2 regions of the Paenibacillus sp. cl130 genome follow, and region 2 is predicted to be linked to the other one. Evidence: riboswitches for the same ligand, from Rfam matches in the RefSeq annotation. Region 2 holds a riboswitch; the other holds the start of a gene.
What was found. Region 2 has a riboswitch for cyclic di-GMP ahead of BM358_RS14840 (collagen binding domain-containing protein). Riboswitches for the same ligand answer to the same signal wherever they lie in the genome.

Region 1: linked by a shared signal. The riboswitch ahead of BM358_RS05215 (glycosyl hydrolase) and the one ahead of BM358_RS14840 (collagen binding domain-containing protein) in region 2 are both predicted to bind cyclic di-GMP.

The regions. Positions count from the first base shown of each region.
Region 1 covers NZ_FOYG01000001.1:1,090,190-1,100,968, forward strand. The annotation lists gene BM358_RS05190 (CpsD/CapB family tyrosine-protein kinase) at 1-390, opposite strand, end outside; gene BM358_RS05195 (YveK family protein) at 371-1,120, opposite strand; gene BM358_RS05200 (helix-turn-helix domain-containing protein) at 1,448-1,816, shown strand; gene BM358_RS05205 (hypothetical protein) at 1,870-2,052, opposite strand; gene BM358_RS05210 (PD-(D/E)XK nuclease family protein) at 2,364-4,658, opposite strand; gene BM358_RS05215 (glycosyl hydrolase) at 4,707-6,287, opposite strand; cyclic di-GMP riboswitch class I at 6,301-6,381, opposite strand; gene BM358_RS05220 (sugar phosphate nucleotidyltransferase) at 6,537-7,913, opposite strand; gene BM358_RS05225 (UDP-glucose dehydrogenase family protein) at 8,574-9,902, opposite strand; gene BM358_RS05230 (glycosyltransferase) at 9,908-10,779, opposite strand, start outside.
Region 2 covers NZ_FOYG01000005.1:31,703-42,481, forward strand. The annotation lists gene BM358_RS14840 (collagen binding domain-containing protein) at 1-2,618, opposite strand, end outside; cyclic di-GMP riboswitch class I at 2,812-2,892, opposite strand; gene BM358_RS14845 (AraC family transcriptional regulator) at 2,943-3,824, opposite strand; gene BM358_RS14850 (DUF445 domain-containing protein) at 4,418-5,674, shown strand; gene BM358_RS14855 (TIGR02328 family protein) at 5,708-6,088, shown strand; gene BM358_RS14860 (NAD(P)H-dependent oxidoreductase) at 6,193-6,867, opposite strand; gene BM358_RS14865 (winged helix-turn-helix transcriptional regulator) at 7,057-7,440, shown strand; gene BM358_RS14870 (stalk domain-containing protein) at 7,539-8,786, opposite strand; gene BM358_RS14875 (YcnI family copper-binding membrane protein) at 9,023-9,766, opposite strand; gene BM358_RS14880 (copper resistance CopC/CopD family protein) at 9,798-10,779, opposite strand, start outside.

The sequences.
Region 1 (10,779 bases), on a different contig from region 2:
GGACGGATTGGGCGGGTTCGGTCCGGCTGTAATTGCATGCAGATGGTCAATCCCGGTTTCCTGAACCACATCCTGCCATGCCTGTTGATTGGCAAGCACCCGTGTCAGCCCCGTGTGATTACGCAAACCAAACATATGGTGCAAAGAGGAACGACGCAGATCCATATCCATAATCAGCACCTTTTTCCCCTCTTGCGCATAGGTTACAGCCAAATTGCTAATCGTGACCGTTCTACCTTCACCCGCCTGAGCGGACGCCACCATCATAACCTCAATCGGCTCGTCTATAGAAGAAAACTGGATGTTAGTACGAAGCATGCGGTACTCCTCCGAAACGGAAGACTGAGCATGTAGGGATGTAACGAGCTGATTATTGATTAATCGCGGCATATTGCCCTTCACCTACCTGTTTAGGAGTTGTAGTGGAGCTGTCGGAGCGTTTATCTTCTTTTTTCATTTTCGTAATCAGGGATAGGGTAGGCAGACCGAGTTCTTTTTCAATATCCTCTTCATTCTTAAATGTATCATCCAGTACCTCCAGCAAAAACGCCAAGCCTATTCCCAACAATAAAGAGGTGGCAAAAGCAATAAATATCTGTATAGCGGGATTACTGTTCACGGGAACTGCTGGATCATTCAGACTGGCTTCGCTTAGGATGGTGACATTGTCCATTTTCATGATAGAGGGGATTTGCCGTTTGAATACTTTGGCTACCGCATTGACGGTTTTCACAGCCTTCGTATACGATAAATCGCGGATTGTTACATCCATGACCTGTGAATCACCTGCGGTGTTCACTCTTAATTTTGACGCCAAAGCTGACGGAGTGACCTTAAGGTCGGGGAAGCTGGCGACCACCTGATCCATAATCGCCGAGGAGATCATAATTTGCTTATAGGAGTTCGTTAAGGCTATATTCGTTTGAACTACACTGTAATCAACGACACCTGCACGATCCGGTCGTGGCGTCTGGTTGATAATGAGCTTTGCGGTAGCTTCGTAAATCTGCGGGGTAAAATATACATTTTTTATGCCCACTACAGTACATACCAGCAATACGATGCTACCAATCAACCACATTCTTTTACGGATCAAACGGATGTACTCTTTCAACTGCACAAGACCAGTCCTCCCTGATTGACTTGTTTTCGATGCAATAACGCTTGTACTGATCCTCTGCATAACGGGGAAAAGAACGATGCATGACCCTCTAATCTATAGTAAAATGTTGTATAATAGCGCATAGAAGGTCCAGCCAGCGAATAAGCACAAAATGCTCAATCATCGGTGGCCTCTTAGGGTATATAAACGAAGACATAAGTGAAAACTATGAAATAAAGATACGTTATGTAACTTACATAACTAATTTATGATACAAAACGTATCTTGTCAAGCGTAAAATTGCTTTTTTACCTTTCTTAACCTTGCCTTCAGGAGGAAAAACAGATGAATTATGGCACCCGCATCGCTGAATTACGAGAACATAAGGGATTAAAACAAGAGGAGCTAGCGCAATCCCTCGGAATTACGCGGGCAGCTCTTTCTCACTATGAAAAAAATAGGCGCAAGCCAGATTTTGAGATCCTGACCAAGCTCGCTGATATTTTTGGGGTAACGATTGACTACTTGGTGGGACGTACGAGCCATCCGGCGGCAATATTGGATTCAGATGTGAGGGAATTTGTGGACCAGCTTGAACTGTCCGACGAGGATATTCTGCGACGTTTCAACCTGACCATTGACGGACGCACCTTGTCTGAGGAAGAAGCCAAACGTTTTATTGCATTTGTCCGAATGGAACGAATGATGGAATAAAGAACGCGGCCGACTGCCTTACGTCTCGCTCAAGTAAGACCAGCCGTTGGAATTTACACGCGCTTGTCCTTCCGGTATGTGGTTCCATCAGCGTCGCTTTCTAGCCATTCTGGTATCGTGATACCACATTGGAGCAAAATGTCCCGGATGTCCAAGTGGATGGCAGCTTTGTCTGCTTTCTGTACGTTGTTTCGAAAAAGAGGGTTGTTCACCCCTAATTCTGTCTCCTTGTTCATTCAGCACTAACCTCGCTTTATTATTCTTGGTCACCGGAAAGAGATTTCCCACAAACCATGTATGTATAGTCATGAACAAAACTATTATATATGAATACATACCTGCAATGTTGTCGTCTTATGACGAGAATATAAAAGGATTTTCTTATTTTTTTCTTCATTATACGTAAAGTATTGGCAAATCAGAACGATTTTCCAACAAAAAAGAACCTGTCAGGTCCTATTTTCTCCTGATAGGTTCTTTTTTGTTTTATTTCGAAATGATGTTAGGTATTCGTTATCTAAGGTCCTATATACATTCCGATCTGATATTAAGCGACCTCGGCTGCCTGGGAAACCTGAGTGCCTCCGGTCGCCCGAACTTTGTAGACATAGTGACCTCCGGCTTTTACCGTCCGATCTGTATACGTGCTTCCCGCTACTTGCGAGGCAATCACCTGATAAGCCCCGTCGGTCCCGTCAGCACGCAGCACATCATAGGAAGATACGCCTTCTGCCTGAAGCCAATTAATCTTTACTGCCCCATCCTGAACAGAGGCTGCCTTCACCCCTGTTGGAGCTGAAGCTGCGGTTTGATCTGTACTTTTTAATTCCAAAATATATTGTACCGCTTCACCAGGACCCAGCTTTTCTTCAAAATCAAGGGCAGGAGAAGCCTTGAGTCCTGATATGGAACGTTGTGCCTGACTGTAAGTAGAACCCGCTCCAAAACGTTCACCCGTGTACAAACCGGCTTTCGGCATCGTTACCCGTACACGAACTGTCTGCGTGGTAGCTTCGAAATTCACTAGATTCACCAGCAATTTGTCTGAAGTAGCGCCGCTACCTGCCAGCGGTTTAAGCTTGGACGTATCCACCGCACGAACATACACCATCTTATCCTTGGTATCCTCTGGATTCAGCACTGTATAAGTCAGAGGTTTTCCATGGGTGGCATAGGCTAAGCTCAAGCGTCTCATGATCTTAACGCGGGTGTCCTGCCCTTGCCCAAACGGATAAATTTCTGTGTTGGCCGGATTATGACTTTGCAGATCGAAGCCTGTTTTAAACAGCGTATAATCTTTATAAAAAGCAGCGTGCTGGATAAACATATCGGCAAACCCAATTTGCGAACGCATAATCCGGTCGAATGCGGCTGCTTGTGGCTGACTAGCCCCGTAATCTGGATTGTCTCGATGCGTATCATTGGTACCGAACTCCGTATTCAGCATCTTTTTCGCCAGTCCATTGCTCGAACCGCCGAAGGTTTTCAAATTTTGGACGAAGCTACCCCCGCCCTCTTCATTATACGATTCACCATAGGCGTGTCCATTGGTCAGATCGGTGACTTCCTCCAGCTGTTTACGTTGCGCCGGGTCCCGTTCCCATCCATCTGGGTCACCGCATTTTTGCGTACCTCCGGTTTGATTTTTGCATGCCTTAGTAGAGTACGTTGGCCAGTAGGCCCAGCCCGGTGCTACGGTTTTGAGATGCGGTGCCAATTGCTTGCCTTCTGTATTCAACCACTTGGCCACAGCCAGATTTACCGCCTTGGAGCGATTAAATAATCCAGGTTCATTATCTACTTCATAATATTGAAGATAAGAACCGTATTTTTTTACATAATCGCGCAACTTTTGCTTGGCCGTCTCTGGTAGAGAACCATCTTTTTGCAGCTTAATATCACCTGTATATAAATACAAAGCAGACGATTGCATATTATACTGCTTTAACGTTTGATAGTAATCATCCACGTCTGTACAGGCCTTGCCCACATTACTGGCACAGGTGACCCTCATGACGTTGCCACTATAAGCAATGCCCAGCCACTTGAGAACGTATGGTAAATGCTTAACTGCACCCTGATCATAATAAAATTCTTTATTGTTCACATTTGTTCCGGTCAGTATATATTTACCGTGTACCGGTTCGGTCGCAGGTGAAGCTAACGTCTCCAAGCTCAAGTCATCCCAAGTCCACCACACATTTTTATCTTCTGCAGAGGAGCAGTATAGGCAGCGCGCTGTCTTTAGCTTGAGTACGTTAACACCGCTTTGCAATTGCTCTTTGGGTATATACAGCTCGTAGTTGTTTTTGAAATTATAAGTACTCCCAGTACCGGAAACCCCGGCAATCTGAATAATACCGGACAGCTGATGATTTGAAAATACAGCCATTTGCGGGACTGCTTTGCCCGCATCCAAAATCCGAACACGGAATATCATACCATTGGGAGGAATCTGATTCAGCTTATACTGGAGTGTCAGTTCAGGGTTCGTGGACGCATTCAAACCGGGAGGAATATCTCCACTGCTGAGCAATACCGGAACTGTTGTACTCTCTGCTTCCGACAATGCTGACAATGATCCTTTAGCAGACGATTCGGTAGAGGCAGCTGCTGTAGAAATATCGATATTATCCCTACCGACCACACCTTTGAATTCCGCTGAAGAGTCATCCCTCTGACCCAGCTTCCATACTGGACTGGCAGCCGCTACTTTATCCGTCTGCAATTCTGCGCTTCTTGAAGGCGTGTATATAAACCAAGCGATCATCGCTATAGCTACGACCGCTAGTAGTCCAGATAAAACTACTGAATACCTATGGGATAACCATTTTTTTATCATATGATCCACCCTCTCTCCTCAAATTTTTTGACCGGGAAAGAGTATCAATCAAGGAAGAAACAAAGCGTTTCCGGGAATCACCGCTTTCGCTTCATGCTGACTTTCCCACATTAGACGTGCCATCGCGTCGCCTTTTTCATCATAGTATTCCACTTTTAAATCTACCATTTTGCCTGCTTCCAAAGTAATACTACCTTTACGCTCTGTCCAGCTTTGTTTGAACCAGCTGTCAATAACCAACTTGCCGTCTACCCATACACGGATACCGTCATCGGATATCGTTGTGAACGTATATGTCTCGCTATATTGCGGTTTGATTTTACCCGTCCAGCGAACCGAGAACTGATCGGCATTCACCTTTGGATCAGCTGCATTGGCACGCCAGTTGTAGTCCAGCTTGCTATCTGTACGGATCAAAGCAGGACTTCCGCTCAAATTCATATTGTTAAAATATTCGCCCTGCAGCCCGTTCACATATACCCCATCAGGAACGGAAGGAGGAGCCGGAGTCGGAGCCGGGATAGGCTCACTTTGCCCCTCGTCCGGTAAGGTCGGTACGTCTGTCCCAGGTTGTTCGATTGCTGCCAGCCCATTTTTCACATCATCCCGCGTCAAACTCTTCGAATCATTCATATAATCCTGAATTTGATTTGTTGTGTTATTCTCAGTCAGCATCTTGCCCCAAGTCATGGAATATACCCATTTAGGTTGAGCCTGCAATACCTCAGAACTAGGCATCTCACCGTGCTCCCCAATGGCAATCGGCTTATTCCGTGCCAGCCCGAGCAGACCTTCGTAATGACTTTGCTTAAAATCATTGTTGTAAATGTCTACTGCCAAAATGTCCACTTTGTCATCCCCCGGGTATTTTGGGGTATACGGGACAGTATACGAATTGGGCGCATTCGGACTCCATACCCACAGCAGATTGTTCAATTGATGTGTGTTTGTAAAACGGTCATACATGATATTCCATAGCTGATTGAAATTAGTTTTGTTTCCCCACCAGAACCAGTCACCATTCATTTCGTGGTAAGGTCTCCACAAAACCGGAACCCCTGCATCACGAAGCTGCTTTAACGATACAGCGACCTTATCCAGATCGGCAATGAGGAGGTTATACTGCGCAGTACCTGGAGTCACGTATTTGTTGAACTCTGCCTGACTTACTTTCGCCTGTACATTGGCCCAAGTCAGTGGCCTACCTGGTAGCGCTTCATGAAAAGTCATCGTCACAATTCCACCGGATCTGTCCCAACGGATAGCACTATCGACGACATTTTTACGTTGTGCTGCTTCCGTAGCGTCAGATTGACCAGAGATAGCTCCCATCTCATAGCCGTGTACACCAACATATGCCTGACTGATTTTTTGGACCTTGTTACTTAATTCATCTGGACTTTCCAAATAATCATGCTGACCGGTGACTATTTTTTTCCCTGAGATGTTGAGTAAATAATTGTATAGTTCACGGGCCTGAGTAGAAGCGTCCGAATTAACAGGTTGTAATGAAGCGGCATTCGCCACCGACAGAGAATCTCCAAAACCGACGGGCAACAATGAAAAAAGCATAACAACAGGGAGTACATGACGTATCAGTCGATACAGAGGAATAAAATTGAATCTCACTTTCGCTCTTCCTTTCGGTAGCCAGGCTGCCATCCTTGTGGAAGGCCCTTTAGCTTTGCGTACCTGCCTTTCGACAGGGCTGCGTTTATCGTTGGAAGGAGTTTGGATTCCTTCTTACCCTAAGTATCGACTTTTTTTTACCAAAATTTAATAGGTCATGTTCATGAATTTACAGGTTTTCGCCCAATTTCGACAGTTTAGGCTATGAATTTTCATGAATTCGTCTTTTTTTCGTTTTTACGAAAATAATTAGGAGATAAATTGGTGACGGGAAATTTCATTCCAATCCATACAAAAGCGGACAATATCCTCTTCAACCAACTCAGAGCCAGTCTGCACCTCAATAAAATCCACATCGGTCACTGCCAAAATGCTATGCTTCGTCCCTTCAGGGATACGTACTACGTCACCAGCCTTCACTTTGTGCAGCTTCTCATTCAAAATAATTTCCGCTTCACCGCTAATAATGGTCCAGATTTCACTTCGTTTGAAATGAAGCTGGTAGCTGATATTTTTGCCTTTCCGTACGCGGATTCGTTTGGTCAATACCTCGTTACCCTCGTCATACTTGACATAATCCACAACCCGATACTGTCCCCAACGACGTTCTTCATACATTGGACGCTGATCATGAGCCTTGAGCACTTCCTTAATACGAGGACTTTCTGCCTTATTGGTCACAAGAATGCCATCCGGGCTAGCGGCTACGATCAGATCATTCGTTCCAATGATCGCCACAGGAATGTCTAACTCGTTAATAAGGCTCGTATTGACGCAATCCTCCGTTACTACACCTCTGCCCACTTGTTGATTAGACATTTCTTCTGTGAGCGTATTCCAGGTACCCAAATCCTTCCAAAAACCATCATACGGAAGAACTACGATGTCCTTTTCCTTCTCGACTACTTCATAGTCAAAGCTGATTTTTTCCAGAGATGCGTATTGCTTTTGCATTTCTTCATAATTAAGCGGCAACCCCTTGGATGCCAAGATATCCAGCAAATAACTTAATTTGAATGCAAAAACCCCGCAGTTCCATAGAGCATTGCGTTCAATCAGACGCTCCGCCTGCTCCCGGTCGGGTTTCTCTTGAAAATGGCTCACTTCACGGTAGCCTGTGCTACCTTGAGTGGCATCGTTTTTCGGAATAATGTAACCATATTTCTCTGAAGGATAGGAAGGGACAACCCCGATTAAAGCAAGCTTGCCTTCACTCTCCTGAAGCGTATGTTCCAGCTGGGCTACGGAAGCGAAGAAAGCATCCTCAACATAAGGATCTACAGGCAATATTGCTATAATTTCATCAGGTGAAACACCTGCAATGGAATATAGATAAGTCGCTGTCAGCGCAATCGCAGGAAAGGTGTCTCTGCGTTCCGGCTCAACAATAATGCGCGTATTCGGCCCGACCTGACTCTGGATCATTTCGACCTGTGCTCTCCCTGTCGCAATAAACGAGGATTCTGATAATCCGTTGTCTCCCAATTGTCTCCATACCCGCTGTACCATGGATTCCGAAATCCCCTCCGGGCTCTCCAGTACCTTCAAAAATTGTTTGGAACGGGAATCGTTGGACAAAGGCCATAATCTTTTACCGGAACCACCAGACAAAAGTACGAGCTTCATAACTCTCCACTTCCTCTCTATATTGGTTGGATGATCGTTCTGATGATGAGTTGACTACCCGCTACGGTATGAATTTAATCTTATGATCGCTGTTGGACCGGGATTCACTCGATTATATAAAATCGTATATAGGTTTGAATCCCACAAAGCTTATGCTTCCGATGCGAGCTTTCCTTTGGAAAGCTTTCAGGCGAACGCTCCGCTTCTCCAGATTCAAATCCATCCCTGCGCTACTCAAAAATGCATCATGACGATCATACCGTTTATTGCAAAAGGCACGACCGGACATTATTAAGTCCAGTCAGCCTGTAAAATCTCACGCTTGGCGTTTACCTGCCTTGCTTCACAGGAGCGGCGCCGCGGTACAGCCGCATGGCGCTTTGATCGGAAGGAGCGGCATCAACCGCGCCGCTCCTTCCGATACGCCCTTCCTACTCCCACCCCATAAGGTGGTAGTTTAAAAACTGTGACTCTATGCTGGAAAAGCAGCGGAGCGGTCCATTTGAATCTGGAGAAGCGCTAGCGTTCGCCTTTGCAGTGGGATTCTTACCTTGGAATGTTTTATATAATCCAAAGAATCCCACTGCAACAGCGATCGGAAGATCGAATGGAACGCGCAGCGCCTCCAACCCGCCACAGTCACTTTTTAATCTGTCACTTTTAAACCTCTACCTTATCCCGATTCCACCCACTCATCCGCGGACGACCCACGGAGTAGTATTCCAGCCCGGAGCCTTGGATCTGTTCCTCACCGAATACGTTACGACCGTCAATGAGAACCGGTTTGTGCAGAATGGAGGCCAGTTGTACGAGATCAACTTTTTTGAACTCTTCCCAATCGGTCAACAGGCACACAGCGTCGCTACCTTCAGCGGCTTGCTGTGGGGACAAGCACCATACAATATTCGGGTGATCCACGCGCTCCTTGAATTTATCCATCGCAATAGGATCATACAGCTTGACAATAGCGCCTGCCTGAATGAGCGTTTCTACGATTTCCAGTGCTGGAGCTTCGCGGATGTCATCTGTATTGGGCTTGAAGGCGAGGCCCCAAATGCCAATGGACACACCGTTCAGTTGACCCAGCGATTCGCGCAGCTTGGATACAATCATAAAGCGCTGGTCGGTATTCACCTCGACCACCGATTTCAACAACTTAAATTCATAGTCTACATTACCTGCAATTTGGATAAGCGCATTTGTGTCTTTTGGAAAGCAAGAGCCACCATACCCGATCCCTGCTTGTAGGAAAGAGGAGCCAATCCGTTTGTCCATACCCATACCGTCAGCCACACAGGTTACATCGGCGCCAACCTTTTCGCAAATATTAGCGATTTCGTTAATGAACGAAATTTTAGTTGCCAGAAACGCATTGGACGCGTATTTGATCATTTCAGCACTACGGATATCCGTCACATAGATTTTATCCGTGAAGACCTGATGCAGAGTGACCATGGTTTCACGCAATCCTGTATTGTCCAAACCAATAATGATGCGATCCGGATGAAGCGTATCATTGATGGCTGAGCCTTCTCTCAGAAACTCCGGCGCGGAGACGATATCGAAAGACAAGCTCGTGTGGCGAGCCAATACGTCCTTAATCTTTTCGTTCGTTCCGACAGGTACAGTACTCTTGGTCATAATAATCTTATACCCGTTCATGGCTTTCCCAACATCAGCGGCCGCCTGTTCAATGTACGACAAATTCGCCTCGCCGTTAGCCAGAGAAGGCGTACCTACCGCCAAAATTACGATATCCGAGCGGCGTACCGCATCGGCCAAATCCGAGGTGAACTCCAACCGGCCCGCTTCCAGATTCAACGCGATCAATTCCTCAATACCCGGTTCATAAATCGGAGATTCTGCCCGGTTCAACATGTCGATTTTGTGCTGCTCCAGATCGACACAAATCACCTCATTACCTTTTTGCGCAAAACATACACCCGAGACGAGCCCAACGTATCCAGTACCGATTACAGCCAGCTTCATTCCGTTCATCCTCCTTTTAGAAAGTTCACATAGGCTTGTTCTACATACTTTTTTAATTGATCCTTGAAGTTTTCTTCATCAAATTTGCGGGCATGGGTAATGATATCGTCCACATTCCATGCATGTTGCTCAACCTTTTCGACGGCCTCCAGCACATCCTCTACTTGATGCTTGCGGAAAAATACGCCGTTCACATGAGGAACAATCGTATCCAGCGCTCCCCCACCCTGAAAAGCGATGACAGGCCGTCCGGCCGCATTCGCCTCCAAAGGCGTAATACCGAAGTCCTCTTCACCAGGAAAAACGAGCGCTCGGCATTCTGCCATCAGCTTGTTAACCTCTTCATCCTCAAGCCTGCCGAGGAACTCAATGTTCGGAGCAGCCATACCTTCGAGTCGTTTACGGTCCGGTCCTTCACCCACAATGCGCAGCTTGAGACCGTTACGTTTGAATGCTTCGATCGCGAGATCGATGCGCTTGTAGGACACCAATCGGGATACGATCAGGTAATAGTCACCGATGTTTGTAGCGCGTTTAAAACGGGATGTATTAATAGGTGGGAAAATCACATCCGAATCCCTTTGGTAATAGTGCAAAATTCTTCGTTTAACAACCGAAGAGTTGGCAACAAACTGGTCTACGTTGCGAGAAGTTTTGGCATCCCATGTTTTCAACCGGTTCATGTACAGCTTGAGCATGTTTTTGAGCAGGTTGGATTTGGACTGCCGGGCCATATATGTATCGTAATCCCAGGCAAACCGCATCGGTGTGTGACAATAACAAATGTGAAACGTATGTTTGGGTACCTGGATGCTTTTCATAAATGCACTACTGGAGCTTAAAACAATGTCGAAATCCCTAAAATCAAAATCACGGA
Region 2 (10,779 bases):
GCAAAAGTAACTTCAAAAGTTTGCTGGCCTTGAGCGTCTGTCTTGATATACAGCTTGTAATCTTGGTTTCTAATCAACTCGGTGCCTTTGGTGGTATTTCCGTTGGCAGCGATGATTGTAGAGTACAAATGAAAGGAATCCTCAATTAGGATTTGATTGTTGCTAGGCTGATCTATAATTTTAGCGTTGGATACATGGGACTGTCCTTCATTGATGCGGATGCTCCAATCGATCTTATTTCCATTTTGTGTACCGACTTTAGATACATATTCTCCGCCATGAGGTACCGCGACTTGCGCTGCCCATTCGGAGACTGTTTTTTGTCCATCCAGTAGAAGGGCTTGATTGTGAATTTCCTTTTCAATCAGTTCTCCTTCCAATGAAGTTTGAAAGGTAATCCAGTAGGGAGTCTGTATCTGCTCCTTGAACTGGATACGCAATTCATTACCATTTTGCTCGGAGGGAGGAATAATGGTGTATTGATCTGCCGGGATTTCAGCCCCTTTTTGTACGCCATCCCACCATCCCAGCAAGGTCATATCGTATACTTTTACGGAGGCGGGCAGTAACTTCTGACCTTGCAACAAGGGGTCTCTCACTTCCGCGTGATTCAGAATCTTGCGATTGTAGTTAGCTTTAATGTCCCAGGTAATGAGCTTGGAGGTTGCATTATAGCTTCCTTGCTTGGCACCGTTTCGTTGTGTCATAAAGTCCGGCCAGATCGGGCACTCCACTCCTTGCGATGATCTTTCTCCGTCTTCAAACTGGTATTCTATATGGGATTTATTACGAAACTCGGGCTTCGTCGTATCCGTTTTCCAGTCATTATTATAGGTGGTTGAATACTTGATTGTATAAGCCTTCTGAATGGCTTTATGAAAAATGAGCGTAAATCCTTGTTTATAGTCCTGTGATAGCGGAACCAGCTCATAATCCGTGGGCGCACGTAGCTCCGTTGTTCCGTCAACACTTTGAATTTTCAGGGTGTCCGGTAACAAAGCCAAGCCCCCGTTTGGAAACACATCCTGAATGACAATATTTTTCATGATGTACAAGTCTGTATTGATGGTAATCACCCAAGGTATGATTTTGGTGTTGTAATTGGGTGTGTCATACATTTTAGTCATAACTCCGCTTATGATTTCCGTCGATACAATCTTCTGCGTTCCATCCGAGGTTATGATGTTTATAACTTTTCCATTATCATAGACACGGCCTCTGGCTTGAGTCTGGTATCGGATGGTATAGGCTGAATCTACGTCGAAGTTGAATTGAAGTTTGAAGCCGTTGCGGTCCGGATAATCAACTGGGATGACAGTATACGCCCACGATGGGAGCTCCTCCAGTGTGTTTCCCTTAAATACTTTCAAAGAACCGGGCAGCAATTCTTGAGTTTTATTGAAATGATCAATTAAAAGAGCTTTGGCTTCGGGGATTTTTGTCTCGCTAAAGTTATATCTTATGGCCCACGAGAGTGTTTGTGTGGCATGATCATATTTTTCAACCTTTTTGGACAAAAATTCACCACGTTCCACCTGAACAGTAGCGGTAGCAACAACGTTCTCTATCGCATCTCCTGAAAGCGTTGCTGTGTTGGAGAAACGAGTTTTATCGCCAATAATACGCGTGGAATATTGAATCTGATAGGCCGTGTTAATGCTATCGTCTTGAAAACGAATCACAAACCCTGTCCCGGCTTGATCTGCTTCAATGGCATATTCACTTGCATTCACTAGGTCTCGAACAACGGTCGAGCCGTCGATATTGACTTGTAGATGATAGAGCCGGATAGAGTCTCTTCTGAGTTCCAGCCCTGAAGGAATGGGATCGGTGATGAGGGCATGCTTTACGGTGTTTAGTTGTTTGTTCACATCAATGGTCCAGTCGATCTGATTGGTGCCCTCTATTTTCCCTTGTTTGCTTAGGGTTGGCCCTGACTGGGGTTTTACATTCACGATGACCGTTTGTACCCCGCCTTTGATCGGAATCGCAATGATGATCTCTGTACTGCCTTTCACCGTTTCTTTCGTAAACTCGGTTTTAACTTGTAGTTTGCCGCTGACATTGGAGTGATTCTCTACATATTGGTTAAAGGTCATGATAACCTTGCCCTGACGATCTACTGTGAAGTATCCCACGGTTCCATCGGTAGTGACTAACGGAGATGAGATATCAGTGTAGATGACAAACTGTTCTGGTAAATGAAAGGTGAAGGTGTCCCCTGACTTATAGGTATTGTCAGGAAGCTCCCATTCATAGCCTAGTTGGATGGCTGATCCGATGTCGAATTGGCTGCCGGGACTATATACCGCATCAATGACACGCCCTGTTTCGTCGGTCAGGTTCAACTTCGTTAGTATGCTCTGCGGAGCTGCATCATGTTGAGACTTTGAACTGACTGCTCCTTGAACGAAGGGGACCGTGTTTGAAGGAATCTCCCCAGGAGGTTCAAGGTTTGGGACAACGTATACAGCATCTGTAACGGTAGGTGTAGGATCAGATACAGCACTCTGCGGCAGTTCTGGGGCTGGAGCATCTGCGTAAGCCAGCGTTGCGCTGAAAAAGCTTTGGACAATGAGCAATAACGCAATGATCATTACATTTATTTTTGTTCTCATGCTCCAAGTGATTCTCCTATTCATCGTAATATGGCAATGCTTCGTTCGAAATTAGTATATTCAGCATGCTAGGCAGACATGACTATCCCAATAGAAAAAAAGCCCTGATCATAGCGATCAGGGCTTTCTTCGAGAGAGGCATAGCAATTTGTGATGGATCTATGTAAAAAAGACATAATAAAAAGCTCGTTCATCTGGTAGCTGGCTGCCATCCGGATAGGAAGGCCCTATAGTTTTGCGTCACTGCCTTTCGACAGTTTTGCCATTAACTTGAATAGCTTGTGCGTCTATCATCTATCAAACTGATTTCATGTAACCTCTCATTTACAACTTGGAACGGTTCCCCCATTTTTTGCGGAAGGAATGAGGTGTTTCTCCTACATGCTCTTTGAATAGGTTAATAAAATGGCTCGTATTGGGAATCCCTACGTACCTTGCGATATCCACAATGGACATGTCACTGGTTTTAAGCCAGCTTTGAGCGGCTGTGATACGGACATTAATGAGATAATCAATCGGAGAGAAACCGATCTGCTTTTTGAAATTTTTAGCCAGATTAAACTTGTTTAATTCAAACATGTCTGCCAGCGAGTCCAGTGTTATTCGCTCACAGTAGGACTGATCCAAATATTGCTGTACCCGGCGTACTTCGCTGAGGGTTTCAGCATTCACATGCGGATGATCATAGGGATGTTGCAAAATGCACATTAGTATTTCACCAATGAGCCTGGACGTTAGCAGCTCAGCGGAAAGACTTCTGTCAGACTGCCCGCAAATCAGAGCATGGAGCTTATCCAATATAATATGCGGATTATGCATGGAAATGACCGGTTTATTATGCTTGGCAAATTGTTCGTAAAAATTTTCGATCAGGTTGCCATACAGGTACAGGCTGATATACTCCCAGGATTCATGACCGGAGGTGCTGTATTGAACATATTCCTCGCAATTAATAAAGAACAAATCTTGAGGTTTTATGATATATTTCTTGCCCCGGTACAGTAATTCTCCCTTACCAGACAACGTAAAGACAAGCAAAAAAGAGGCAAGTTCTTTCCTTTCCATCGTAAAAGCAGAAGTTTTTTGAAAGTAGCCTAATTCCTGGATATATAAAAGGGATTGCTTGGCAAAAGCGGAGGGAGTGCGTACAATTACGACCGGATCGCCATTCCAGAGGCCCACGTTGTTTTTTTGGTCTGTTGTCATATTCAATTCCTTTACAAAAAAGCAATTTTATCTAGCATATCTTGGTTTGATTTACCAATATATAATGGCTGATTAAACATGATTTCCTATTTATAAAAGTTTATTTTATCACAACAAATATGTCTATATATCAAATTATGTGTGTGAGCTTTATGGGAGTCTCGCTTTTTATGGATATTTAATCTGATAATCCATATGAAAAAGTCGAATGCTGTTGAAAGAATCTGGGGTTATCATGGATTCAAATCCTTTCTGAGGTCAAATACCAAAATGGTACTGAAAAAAGGTATCTTATGCCCATTCAACTTTCTTGTTCACTTCTCCTTTCGGTTTAAAAAAATTGGGACTTGGTTTTGTTAAAATGGTTCGTAAGGCTTATTATTGAAAATAAGAGTTTGGGCCCAGTACTGTGATTTTGTTCACAAACATGAATGTAAAAAAGAGAGATATATGCATAAAAAATTACGCAAAAAGTGCCCTTGCGCGTTTCATAAAAAGTGCTTTCAACTTTGGAAATGACACGGGCAATGATATGATGGGTAATACAGGTATAGTGCTTTACTTACTCGACAGTCAGTTTGGAGGATTACAGGATGGGAAAACCAAAAAGTACGAAAACCGCAGCGGCTTGGTCGCTCGTTATTCTAGGGGCAGGCTTTGCAGCCGCATTGCCCTTCCAGCAATATGGCTGGGCTCGTTTATTAGCCGGAGCTTTTGAGGCAGGACTTGTAGGGGGACTGGCAGACTGGTTCGCTGTCACTGCTTTGTTTCGTCATCCGCTAGGCATTCCGATACCACATACGGCGCTGCTTCCTAAAAATAGGGACAAGCTCACGAATGCATTGGTGAGTACCGTGGAAAATAACCTGCTAAACAAAGACAGCATTGCGTCTAAAATTGCAGATATTCGTTTGGCCGATTTGGTGCTGGGCGGTGTGGAAAAAGGAATGCGCACGCCGGAGGCGGCGGCATCCATAGATGTTCTTGCCAAGCGTCTCGTCCAGTCGCTCCCGCTCGCGGAATTGGCTCCGGTCATCGTGGCAGAGCTCAAGCGGCAGGTGACTGACTTTGACACCGGACCGCTGCTAGAGGCGCTTGCTCGTCAGACCAGCGAGAAGGGCTATGATCGCCGCGCACTGGATTACACGCTGGAGCAAGCAGAGTCCTGGCTTTTGCGACCCGAAACGGGTTATACGCTGGGCACCTTAGGGATGCAGGCTGTTAGTGGTTTGCAGGTGAGCGGGCTGATGCAGTTTGCCTTGAACGCATTCCTCGGCTATCTGAACGAAGAGCGTATGGGTGAAATGATTCGTCATTTCCTGCTGGATCAGGTAGCAGAACTGCAAAGGGAAGAGCACCCGCGCCGCCAGGCCGTGCTGGATGGTCTGAGAACACAGGTGACCCGATTGGCGACGAAAGATACGGTTCAGGAAGGGTTGAACGGCTGGAAGGATAGCCTTGTTGAAGCCTGGGAAGGCGATGCGTCAGTGCTGGGCAAAATGGAAGAACTGCGTATACGCTTATTGGACTACATGGAAGACGGAAGCTATGTGCAGACCTATATTTTACCGCTATTGGATCGGATGCTGACTGATTTAAGAGGGAATACCGAGCTGCTGGACAAGATCAATGTGCGAATTGTGGAAGGTATTACTGGACTGGTGGAAGCCAACCATAGTCGAATTGGTAACTTGGTACGCGAAAATGTAGACAAAATGGATAACAAATCCCTGATTGCACTGATGGAGGACAAACTGGGACAGGATTTGCAGTGGATACGTATTAACGGCGCAGTTACAGGCTTCCTGATCGGCATTGTGCTGACAGGTATCCGTATGCTAATCCAATAGACCAGAAAAAGCTACAGATAGGGTTGTGGAAGCATGAGGCTTTGGCATGAACATTTAATCGACAGGTTACCCCGTCCGCAACTGTTGGGGCAACATCGTGAGTGCTGTGCCCTGCGCGGGAATGGGTGGGGCAAGCCACACGCCACCGTGAATTATGTGTTCGATTATCACCCCATGCTGCTGGTGCGCTATCATAGGCTCATTATGGACGAAATGAAAAGCAGAGGGTACAATGTTGATCCACTATGGGAACAGCCGTTGTATCGCGGTAAGCAGTGTGAGCCTTGGGAGGCGGAGCTGGGTGAGGAACTGGCAGGCGCGGGTGCATATGTGGAGCATGACGATGAGTATATGAAGGAGTGCCTGGATAACCTGGCTTCCAAGGGTATTTTAATAGAGATTGAAGTGACCTAAAAAAGACGGGCTGCGGTATGTTCATCATTCAGATGAAGTGCCGCAAGCCCGCTTTTTTGATGCTTCAGTGTTCAGTGCTTGGGGGAGAGACTCGGGATATTAGATTACAGAATCCAGCGGGTGACCTTTTCCAGCGGTTGTCTGGATTTTTCCCGCTTGGGTTCATGAGCGCGATAACCGAAGGCAGCAATGACTGAAATATCGAGCAGCCCGTTTTCTAGCAGTCCTTCTTCCTCCAAAATGGCATGCACCTGATCGTAGTTAAAGCCCTCAATTGGACAGGAATCAATACCGATCTGAGCCGCCGCTGTCATCATATTGCCTAAGGCAATGTAGGTTTGCTTGGAAGCCCAGTCAAATAACGTACGTTCGTTTTCCAGTAAGCGTTGATTTTCACCCTGGAAAATCTTATAGCGGCCTGGCAGTGAGGCAAAGTCCTCCTCAGACATACCTTTAACCTCTTTATACATATACTCCACGTAAGGAGAATCATAACGAACATCCTTGCGCGCCAAAATCAGGACGACGTGGCTAGCCGCAGGAATCTGCTTTTGACCGCCGCTGGAAACTGCAGCCAGCTTTTCTCTCAATGCCTGATTTTGTACAACTACAAACTGCCATGGTTCAAAACCAACGGAGCTTGGAGAAAGTCGCCCGGTTTCGAGAATGAACTGAAAATCCTCTTCTGGTATGATGCGATTGGGATCGAATTCTTTCGTGGCGTGCCTGAACAGAAAGGCGTCCAGAATTTCCTGTTTTTTAGCTGATGTATTAGACATAAAATGTACTCCTTTTGATATGGGTTTAGTTGGTACTCTATGGGTTTTCTGCTACTATAATGAGAGCTGATATCGAATATATAGTTATCATATAGAAAGTTTTTGCAGGGAACAAGTACGCACATATTTGTTCCTTGTCATGCGTCTGGGGCTATTGGTTTACACATTCTACAGAAAGAAGGGGTATACATGGCACAGGAGATGGAACATGCAGTTAGCGTTAATTTTGGATGTCCGGTAGCGAAAACCGTCGGGGTTATAGGCGGCAAGTGGAAGGGAGTCATCTTGTATCATTTGACGACAGGACCGCGGCGCTATAACGAAATTCGACGGACCTTGCCTAATATTACACAGCGGATGCTAACCTTGCAGTTGCGTGAACTGGAGAGAGATGGCATTGTGCACCGTGAAATTTATAATGAGAACCCACCGCGTGTGGAATACTCGCTTACCCCGTTGGGAGATACGTTAAGGCCGTTGCTGGATTTTATGAGAGACTGGGGGATCTTCTATGGAGAACAGGGTTGCGAGCCTGTGACGACAACTTCCAAATCAGGCAAGCACTTTTGTTAAAGGGCATGAAGAAAGCCCGCCAAATGATTTCATAGAAGACGCATAAGAAATCATTAGCGGGCGGAATAAGGTCTGGGTTATTTAGATAAAATGTACACTTATTTAAACTCGATGGCTTCGTTCATCTGCGCCCAGGCCGTTTCTCCAATGATGCCCAAGCGCCAGATAGCGATTCCTTTGAGGTCATAACGTTTGGCTAAACCGATCTTGGCGTTAACGGTGCTATCTTTTTCACTACCCATCGAAATCCCCAAAATGAGCTTGTCCCGCGAGGCTTCCTTCAAGGCCAGTTGTATGGCTTCGTCCACTTTATCCAAAGGCTCAGGCGTAGCCTTTTGTCCGTAATCATAGGCCATGATGATCAGATCGTCCGCCAGATTGCCCAGCGTTTTGTAGTCATAGCCAGAGTAAGAGCTGTTCAGCGGATGTAGAACGACGGTGAGCTTGAGTCCAGCCTGATGCGCTTTGGCTGATAACTTTTGAATAAAGGCGTTGTAGTCTGAACGCGCTTTGGCTTTATCGCCGCTCCAGCCCAATCCTTCCAGATCTAGCGTAATGCCTTTAAATTGTTTGTCGGTGGCGGTACTGACGATTTGGGAAATGGTTTGTTCTTGAAGCTGCGCATTTTCCAAAACCTTGGTCAGTTCGTGATTGCCATCTCCGGAATAGACCATCAGGTAAGGGGAAGTCCCCTGGCTGTCTGCCTCCTGCACAATGGACTCCGGCGTTACGGTTCCAGCGGCTTGAGGCCATTTGTATTCCTTGCCGTTTGTCGTAAATTGTCCGTTCGTATCAATTCGACTCCAGCCGAAGGCAACTGCGTTAAAATCCGGTATTTTGGATTTTTGGTCAAAGGAAGACAGCGCATAGAAGCCTACTGTATACATAGCTTCACGTGGCGATGTAATGGAGACCGTCCGTGTTCCCTGGTTCCAGTTCACCGTGGCTCCAAACTGCTGCCCGAAAAAGCCCAGCGGAATCATGGTGCTGCCGTGCACGGTTTGCGGAGCGGCTGTTAGTTGAACCGTTTGTCCGTCCACTGTGGCATTGCGGCTACCCATCTTTAGAACCACCTGTTTGGTAGCAGAGCCTTGCGCTTTGGTAGCAGTGATGCTTTGGCTGGCTTGATCCCATTTCACTGTAATGCCGAGAGCCTCAGAAATAGCGCGAAAGGGAACCATGGTCGTGCCGTTCATCATGGCAGGTTGTACGGGGAACGGTAATGGATATCCGTCCAGCATAATGCTGATCTTGCCGGTCTCGGCTTGTGCCAAGGGGCTATAGATGCCCGCTGCGGTACTCAGGAAAATAGCGCTAGATAACAGAGCCTTATTTACGATTTTCATCCTATGATCTCCTATGCTCAATAGATTGCAATGCTATCATGTTAGAATCGTGAGGTATCTACCATTTTACCAAAAAAATGATAGAAAGGTGAATGTGAAATAATAGGATGAGATGAATTTGAATATGTATTAAAGCTGAATATTAATCGTGTTCTTTCATACAAAAAAGCTGACCCCTTTAACTAGGTGTCAGCTTTTTCTTTTTAAAACGATCTTAACTTCATTCGTAACCCAGATTACTTGCGGCGCTTGAGTGCAATGCCGACAGCTGCGGCACCAAGAACGACTGCAATGATCGAGAGGACGAGTGCTGTCGTTTGTGCAGTAGAGCTGGCAGGAGCAGAAGCAGCAGGGGCAGCTTCTACAGCATTGTTCGAAGCAGGTGCGGGACTGCTGCTATCTTTAGTCGTATCTGTGCTCGCGTGGCCTGCTGCCGTACCCGCTGAATCGTGTCCGCTGTCTGCGGCAGGGGTTGCGGACGTGGCTTCCGCCGTGATTTCGGTAATGGAATGAGGGTTGTTACTTCCTTCGTCGCCTGTCCATTCCACAATACTTCCGTCACTATAATATTGGAAGGCGTCCCAGGCTGCTGCGGTATTCTGGTCTGCATTTTGCGCTACAAAGCTGAAACGCTGATACTGACCCGCTTGAATGCCGTCTTTTTCAGTCGTCCAGGTCACGGTGGTTACTTTGCCAGAGCTGTCTTTTTCGGTGGCTACCTTCCAATTCGGTACAGGCTCGTATTGTTTGAAAACGACCTCTTTCGGAATTTTCAAGGCGACTTTGGTGGTTGGAATGTTTTTTTCCACGGGTACTTTCAATGTGTACGTTTCCCATGCATTAGGTTGTGAAATAGAAGGCTTAACTGTCACATGTGCACTGGCCATGCCTGCAAAAAGTAAGGCACCCGCCGCAATTAGACCCACAGAGGTTGCAAACCTGGAAAATCTGGATTTTGCTGTTTGAATCGTTGTATTCATATTCATTTCGCTCCTTTTAAGTATAAAATAATTATTTTTTACCGCCTACATACAGGGTAAATTCAGCATCAACCGCATCGAGTGATGCCGTCAGAGCATGTACTTTTACCGCCCATGTTCCTTCGGAGGTCATCAATTCCTGACTGCGGAATGGTTGTTGTTGCTTTACGGGCAGAACAAATTCCTGTTGATCTTGGTCAGGGTCTGCTGGAGTGAGCGTTAACGTGACCTGCTGGATTCCCGAAACGGCAGCACCCTTGCTATCCTGAACGGATACCTTAAATTCATTGCTGCCCACAGCATTGGGGCTGACTGCCAGTGTAACGTTATATTCGCCCGTAGTGCGAGTCTCCTCAAACGGTACAGCAGGTGCCTGGCCGGGTGACAGGTGAGTGAGCACCGCGGTCAACAGCATCACGAGCAGGCCGACGGACAACTCGGCACGCAATCCCCCAGCGGCTCGCTTACTCGCCGCCGCTTGCCGTGCGCTGCGGAACTGGCTGGCCGCGAAGACCAGCATGACTAGCAGCAGCGCTGCTTTGCCGAGCAGAACGAGTCCATAGGACGTGTTCAGCAGCATGGAGGGAGCCGGAATGTACAGCACGGCTCCATATATACCGGTGGCGAGTAACGCTGCCACCATCGCAATGCCCCAGCCGGCGAAGCGGCGCAAGGCGGCTTGTCGCAGAGTTGCCCGCTCGGATACGGGCAACTCTGCTCCGGCAACAGGCAGGCACACGACCATGACGGCAAGTGAGCCGATCCAAAAGGCTGCTGCCGCGAGATGGACGAAGTCCGCCGCAATGGCTGGAGCTGGATGCGTAGCCGCTGCCGGATGGCCGACAAAGGCTTTGGACAGCATGAGGCATAGCGTTAGGAGAGCTGAGCTGTAGCCCCAAAGACGGCGCTGGCGATTCGAAATGCTGTGATCCAGCGCGTAAATCAGCGTTACGCTTAGGAGTAGCACGAGAATCATCTGGATAAACCAAATTTGTCCGGCTCCAGTAAACTGG